Regions from separate parts of the Caldimonas thermodepolymerans genome, predicted to be linked through region 1. Evidence: predicted binding sites of a transcription regulator. Region 1 holds the regulator's gene; the other holds the start of a gene.

Region 1 (3,753 bases):
GCCAATTAAATTGTGCGCAATTAAATCGGTCTCTACCATTCCTGCCATGATATCCCGCAAGCCTGCCCCGATCTCGTCCGACGACGCGCTGCTGCAGCTCGACCACCAGCTGTGCTTCGCGCTGTACGCCACCTCGCTGGCCATGACCAAGCTGTACAAGCCCCTGCTCGACCGGCTGGGGCTGACCTACCCGCAGTACCTGGTGATGCTGGTGCTGTGGGAGCAGGATGGCCTGAGCGTCGGCGCCCTCGGCGAGCGGCTGTTCCTCGACTCGGGCACGCTCACCCCGCTGCTCAAGCGCATGGAAGCCGCCGGCTGGCTGGTGCGCGCGCGGGCCAAGGACGACGAACGGCGCGTGGTGGTCTCGCTGACGCCAGAGGGCCGCGCCCTGCGGGCCCGGGCGATCGCCGTGCCCAGGGCGATCGGCTGCGCCACCCGGTGCTCCATGGAAGAACTTGCCGACCTGCGCCAGCGCCTGCACGCGCTGCGACGCCGGCTCTCCCCCCAGCTCGTCGAATCAGCGGCCCGCGACGAAGCGCGCGCCGCCTGAGCCGGGCAGGAACGATGCTTTCTCTGACCCGGGCAGACCCGTCCCCTCCACCCACCTCGCCTCAGGAGAAGCTCATGGCACTCGACAAAGTCCTCTACCAGGTCCAGGCCACCGCAACCGGCGGCCGAGACGGACGCGCCGTCTCGTCCGATGGCGTGCTCGACGTCAAGCTGGCCACCCCGAAGGAGCTGGGCGGCCCCGGCGGCGCGGCGACCAACCCGGAGCAGCTGTTCGCGGCCGGCTATTCGGCCTGCTTCCTGAGCGCGATGAAGTTCGTCGCCTCGCAGCAGAAGAAGCCCCTGCCGGCTGACGCCTCGGTGACCGGCACCGTCGGCATCGGCCCGATCCCGGGCGGGTTCGGGCTGCAGGTGAAGCTGGGCGTGTCGCTGCCCGGCTGGGAGCGCGGCGACGCGCAGGCGCTGGTCGAGGCGGCGCACAAGGTCTGCCCGTATTCGAACGCCACGCGCGGCAACATCGACGTGACGCTCGACGTGCTCTGAGGCGCGTTGCGCGGGTGGCGGCTCAGCCGGCCGCCATCAGCTGCAGCATCAGCTCCACGCGGGCCTTCCACGGGGTCAGCGCCCCGGCCGACGGCAGCGCCTGCCGGCCCGTCGGCACCACCACCCCCTCGGCGCAGCGCGAGCAGCGCAGCACGCGCACCCCGCGTGCCTGCGCCCGCACCAGCTCGGCCTCCAGCCGTTCGTGCACCGTGCCGTTGCCGGTGCCGACCACCACCAGCCCCTGCACCGGCAGCCCGGCCAGGGCCGCGGCCCAGCGGCCATCCGCGCCGGCGTGGCTGCTGACGATCTCCACCCAGGGCCAGCCGGCGGGCGACGCCGGCAGGCATGCCAGCCCGAGCGGCTCGCCCTGCGGCCAGTCGCGCAGCTGGCGCAGCCGTCCTTCCTCCACGTAGCCCAGCGGGCCGGCATCGCCGGAGCCGAACGCATCGAGCCGGTAGGTGTGGGCCTTGCGCACCTCCAGCCCGCTGTGCACCTGCCCGGCCAGCACCGCGAGCACCCCCCGGGCCCCGGGCGTTGCCGCCACCGTCACCGCATCCAGCAGGTTCTGCGGGCCGTCCGGCCGCAAGGCGCTGGCCGGACGCATCGCCGCGACCATCACCACCGGCTTGGCCGGCGCCAGCAGGCGGTGCAGGAAATACGCCGTCTCCTCCAGCGTGTCGGTGCCGTGCGTGACCACGACGCCGCGCACTTCGGGACGCGCCAAGTGGTGCGCCACGCGCTGCGCCAGCAACTGCCACACCCCGAAGTCCATGTCCTTGCTGTCGAGCTGGGCCACCTGCTCGGTCTCCAGCGGCCAGCGGGCCAGCGCCGGCACCGCCGCGACCAGGTCGGCCACGCCCAGCTGCGCCGCGCGGTAGCCGACGTTGTCATGCGGGTCGGCCGCGGTGCCGGCGATCGTGCCGCCGGTGCCCAGGATGACGATGGGGCCGTGCTCGTTGCTTTGCATTTCTCGGAAAACTGGATAAAAATACAGTTACTGGATGCCTGCACAGTATCCGGGATCAAGGCCAGTCGCCTGGTCCGTGCCGGCAGGCCGTCACTTCGCGAGGTGTCCGTGGACCATCAACCCAAACTCACCGCCCGCCAGCAACAGGTGCTGGACCTGATCAAGAGTGCCATCGAGCGCACCGGCGCCCCGCCGACGCGGGCAGAGATCGCCGCCGAGCTCGGCTTCCGTTCGGCCAACGCGGCGGAGGAGCACCTGCAGGCCCTGGCGCGCAAGGGCGTGATCGAGCTGGTCGGCGGCACGTCGCGCGGCATCCGGCTCAAGTCTGACACACTGCGCTCGCTCAACGAATCGCGCAGCCGGCAGTTCAGCCTGCCCCTGCCCGGGCTGGCGCAGCTGGCCCTGCCGCTGGTCGGCCGGGTCGCGGCCGGCAGCCCCATCCTGGCCCAGGAACACATCGACCAGACCTACCACGTCGAGGCCGGCCTGTTCGCGAGCCGCCCCGACTACCTGCTGCGCGTGCGCGGCATGAGCATGCGCGACGCCGGCATCCTCGACGGCGACCTGCTCGCGGTGCAGCGTGCCAAGGAAGCCCGCAACGGCCAGATCGTCGTCGCCCGGCTGGGCGAGGAGGTCACCGTCAAGCGCTTCCGCCGCAGCCGCGGCAGCATCGAACTGGTCGCCGAGAACCCCGACTACAAGACCATCGTCGTCGAGCCCGGCCAGGATTTCGAGCTCGAAGGCATTGCCGTCGGGCTGATCCGCAACTCGCTGCTGATGTGACGCCATGAAGCACCTCGCCGCGGCCCTGCCGGCCACCGTCCTGTCCGCTGCGCCCTCCCGGGGACCGTCCCTGCGCACCACGTCGCAAGGACCGGCCACCCCGACGCGCTCGGGCGGCAAGCCGGCCAAGGCGCGGCACCGCAGTGCATGCCTGGCAGACGACGCGGCGCTCGAGTCGCTGCCCAACATCGGCCCGGCGCTGGCGCAGGGCCTGCGATTGATCGGCATCGAGACCCCGCGCGACCTGATCGGCCGCGACGCCTTCGTGCTCTACCAGGAGCTGTGCGCGCGCACCGGCGTTCGCCACGACCCGTGCGTACTGGACAGCTTCATGGCTGCGGTGGACTTCATGCGCGGCGCGCCGGCCGCGCCGTGGTGGCACTACACCGCGCAGCGCAAGCTGCTCTACGGGCAGGCCCAGGGGGAAGCATTGGCCCCGGGCGGTCCGGACGGCACGCCGCGCAACGGCGGGACCGGCCGCGGCTAGGCGCACTTTTTCCAGCTGCCCTGTGGGTGGCGGGCGTTCATGGGCAGCCGCCCATGCATCCCCGCGGGGCAGTCGTCAGGGCACAGGCCCTGTCATCGACCAATCCTGCCGAACGTCATGGTGGTGTTTTGATTTTCGGAGACGGACATGGCCCATGCACCCTGTGCACCTGAACACGACGCGTTTCGACTTCCCCCGGTGATGTCGTTCCGGCCGGCGGCACTCCCGCACCGCCCCTGGCGCCCGGCGCCTGCCACCTGCCTGGCGGCCCGGGACCCTGCCGCGCGCGATGCTGCCAACGATGCCGCGCCGACGGCCGGCTCGCCATGGTGGAAGCGCTGGAGCCAGGCGCTGGCGTGGCTGGAGCCGGCCGGGCCGGCGCCCAGCACCTGGACCAGCGGCTTTCCGATGCTCGATGCCGCCCTGCCCGGTGGCGGCTGGCCGTGCCACGGCCTCGTGGAGGTGC
Region 2 (3,753 bases), 1.9 Mb from region 1:
GACTTCCCAAAGCCCGTCGCCGCGCGCATAGACGGCAAGGTCGATGCTGCGGCGATGCTTCAGCTGGCGGTGCGGGGCAGCCGGGGGAAGTGCCATTGTCAGCGGCGGATGCTGGCGGGTTTCAGGCCTGTTTCGGCGAACCCGTGACTTTATCATGGTGCGCTGCACCAAACCTGACGGGTGCCGCGGTCAATCGGGATCGACCCCACGCACCACGCGCCGGATCACCTCCGGCGAGAACCCGCGACCGGCCAGGAACCGCATCTGTTTCGCGCGCCCGGCCGGGTCGTCGGCCGGCTGGCCGAACTTCTTCTGCCACACGGCCAGCGCGCGCTCGTACTCGGTGGCCTGCAGCTGGCGCACCGCCGCGCCGACGGCCTCGTCGTCCAGCCCGTGGGCGTTCAGCTCCTGGCGGATGCGGGCCGCGCCGTAGCGTGCGGCCTTGCGGTGGACCAGCGATTGGACGAAACGCGCCTCGGACAGCAGGCCCTTGGCCTGCAGTTCGTCCAGCGCGGCTTCGACCTGCCCGGGCTCTTCCTCGTAGGGACGCAGCTTGCGCTCGAGCTCGGCGCGCGAGTGCTCGCGCGCGGCCAGGTATTTGAGCGCCCGGCCCTTGAGCGAGAGCTTGCCGAACCCCATCGCGCAGCCGGGCGGCCCGGCTTACTCGCCGGCGTCCTTGGCGTCCTTGGCTTCCTTGGCGGCCTTGCCCCCCTTGCCGTTGGGCTTCTCGGCCGCGGCGGGCTTCTCGGCGCCGGCCAGCAGCGGCACGCCCAGCGCGGCGCGCACCTTGTTCTCGATCTCGAAGGCGAGGTCGGGGTTTTCCTTCAGGAATTCGCGCGCGTTGTCCTTGCCCTGGCCGATCTTCTCGCCGTTGTAGGCGTACCAGGCGCCGGACTTCTCGATCACCCGGGCGTTCACGCCCAGGTCGATGATCTCGCCCTCGCGGCTGATGCCCTCGCCGTAGAGGATGTCGAAATCGGCGGTCTTGAACGGCGGGGACACCTTGTTCTTGACCACCTTGACCTTGGTCTCGCTGCCGATGACCTCGTCGCCCTTCTTGATGGAACCGACGCGGCGGATGTCCAGGCGCACCGAGGAATAGAACTTCAGCGCGTTGCCGCCGGTGGTGGTCTCCGGGCTGCCGAACATCACGCCGATCTTCATCCGGATCTGGTTGATGAAGATGACCATGCAGTTGGTCTTCTTGATCGTGGCGGTCAGCTTGCGCAGGGCCTGGCTCATCAGGCGGGCCTGCAGGCCGGGCAGCGCGTCGCCCATCTCGCCTTCGAGCTCGGCCTTGGGCGTCAGCGCCGCGACCGAGTCGACCACGATCAGGTCCACCGAGCCGGAACGCACCAGCGCGTCGACGATCTCCAGCGCCTGCTCGCCGGTGTCGGGCTGGGAAATCAGCAGGTCCTGCAGGTTGACGCCCAGCTTCTGCGCGTACTGCACGTCCAGCGCGTGTTCGGCGTCGATGAAGGCGCACACGCCGCCCTGCTTCTGCATCTCGGCGATGACCTGCAGCGTCAGCGTGGTCTTGCCCGAGGATTCGGGGCCGTAGATCTCGATCACGCGGCCGCGCGGCAGGCCGCCCACGCCCAGCGCGATGTCCAGGCCCAGCGAGCCGGTGGAGACGACCTGGATGTCCTCGGCCGCGTCGCCCTCGCCCAGGCGCATGATGGAGCCCTTGCCGAACTGCTTTTCGATCTGGGCCAGCGCGGCCTGCAGGGCCTTGGCCTTTTCAGTGCTGAGAGCGGATTTGTTCGGTGCGTCCATTCGGTTCTCCAAAGATCCGGTGCATTATCGCAGAAGCTGGATGTTTGTACAGTAATCGGGCGCCAGGGACATGCCGCACACGGGCCGGCACGGCCTTGCGGCGCCGCAACGTGCAGCCGGCGGCGCGGCACCTACAATCGGCCATTGCAGCGCCCACGCCAACGACGATACCCAAGCTGCAGGAGACAAGGAATGCGCATCCTGATCGCCGAAGACGATCAAGTGCTCGCCGACGGGCTGTTGCGCTCGTTGCGCAGCTCGGGCTACGCGGTCGACCAGCTCGGCACCGGCACCGAGGCCGACGCCGCCCTGTCCTCGCACGAATTCGACCTCGTCATCCTGGACCTCGGCCTGCCCAAGATGCACGGGCTGGAAGTGCTCAAGCGCCTGCGCGCGCGCGGCGCCACCACCCCGGTGCTGATCCTCACCGCGGCCGACAGCGTCGAGGAGCGCGTCAAGGGCCTGGACCTGGGCGCCGACGATTACATGGCCAAGCCGTTCTCGCTGGCGGAACTGGAAGCGCGCGTGCGCGCGCTGACGCGCCGCGGGCTGGGGGTGGCCTCCAGCGTGATCCGCCACGGGCCGCTGACCTTCGACCAGACCGGCCGGGTCGCCTACATGAACGACCAGATGATCGAGCTGTCGGCGCGCGAGCTGAGCCTGCTGGAAGTGCTGCTGCAGCGCGCCGGGCGGCTGGTCAGCAAGGACCAGCTGGTCGAGCGGCTGTGCGAGTGGGGCGAGGAAGTCAGCAACAACGCGATCGAGGTCTACATCCATCGCCTGCGCAAGAAGATCGAGCAGGGGCCGGTGCGCATCGCCACCGTGCGCGGCCTGGGGTACTGCCTGGAGAAGATCCCCAACTGACCGTCCGCCGCTGCGACCCGTCTCCTGATGCCGCCCAAACCCTTCGCGACCGGCCCCGGTCCGCGCGAGCAGCGTTCGCTGTTCGGCGAGATCCTGGACTGGATGCTCGCCCCGCTGCTGATGCTGTGGCCGATGAGCGTGGCGCTGACCTGGCTGGTGGCAGAGAACATCGCCAACCGCCCGTTCGACCACGCGCTGCGCGAGACCGCGCGGGCGCTGGCGCACCACATCGCGTCCTCCGAAGGGGCGATGGGACAGCTGCCCGGCGTGCTGTCGGAGTTCCTGCGCGCCGACAACGTCGACACCGTCTACTTCCAGGTGCTCGGCACGCGCGGCGAGTACGTCAGCGGCGACCGCGAGCTGCCGGTGCCGGATGACGGGCCGGCGCGCCCCGGCGAGGTGCTGCTGCGCAACGACGAGACGCACCACGAGCCGGTGCGGGTGGCCTACGTCTGGGTGCAGCTGGCCAGCGCGCCCGACGACGGCCCGGCGCTGGTGCAGGTGGCCGAGACGCTGAACAAGCGCTCGCAGCTGGCCACCGAGATCATCAAGGGCGTGATCCTGCCGCAGTTCCTGATCCTGCCGGTGGCGGTGCTGCTGGTGTGGCTGGCGCTGTCGCGCGGCATCGCGCCGCTGTCGGAGCTGCAGCAGCGCATCCGGCGCCGCCGCAGCGACGACCTGAGCCCGATCGACGAGCGCGAGGCGCCGGAGGAAGTGGCGCCGCTGGTGCGCTCGATCAACGACCTGCTGGCGCGGCTGGACCAGTCGCTGCAGACGCAGAAGCACTTCCTCGCCGATGCGGCGCACCAGCTCAAGACCCCGCTGGCGGGCCTGCGCATGCAGGCCGAGCTCGCGCAGCGCGAGATCGACGCCGGGCAGCGCGACCCGCAGGAGCTGAAGAAGTCGCTGCGGCAGATCGCGCGCTCCAGCCAGCGCGCCGCGCACATGGTCAACCAGCTGCTGTCGCTGGCGCGCGCCGAGAACCAGGGACAGCTGGCGCACCGCCACGAGGTGCCGCTGGCACGCATCGCGATGGATGCGGTGCACGAGTTCTTCCCGCGCGCGATGGAAAAGCGCATCGACCTCGGCTACGAAGGCCCCGACCCGGAACAG

What was found. Region 1 encodes LexA, which represses DNA repair genes until DNA is damaged. Its sites were predicted from a motif close to ACTGTATNNNNATACAGT; they were not measured.
Region 2: a site for LexA is predicted at 1,812-1,829, ahead of recA (recombinase RecA). Genes of this name have one in related genera too.

What each region holds. Positions count from the first base shown of each region.
Region 1 covers NZ_CP064338.1:2,005,005-2,008,757, forward strand. The annotation lists gene IS481_RS09375 (MarR family winged helix-turn-helix transcriptional regulator) at 47-550, shown strand; gene IS481_RS09380 (organic hydroperoxide resistance protein) at 625-1,050, shown strand; gene IS481_RS09385 (asparaginase) at 1,073-2,017, opposite strand; gene lexA (transcriptional repressor LexA) at 2,126-2,800, shown strand; gene IS481_RS09395 (helix-hairpin-helix domain-containing protein) at 2,805-3,287, shown strand; gene IS481_RS09400 (hypothetical protein) at 3,489-3,753, shown strand, end outside.
Region 2 covers NZ_CP064338.1:152,414-156,166, reverse strand. The annotation lists gene IS481_RS00785 (DUF2889 domain-containing protein) at 1-96, opposite strand, end outside; gene recX (recombination regulator RecX) at 190-639, opposite strand; gene recA (recombinase RecA) at 661-1,776, opposite strand; gene IS481_RS00770 (response regulator) at 1,969-2,640, shown strand; gene IS481_RS00765 (sensor histidine kinase) at 2,668-3,753, shown strand, end outside.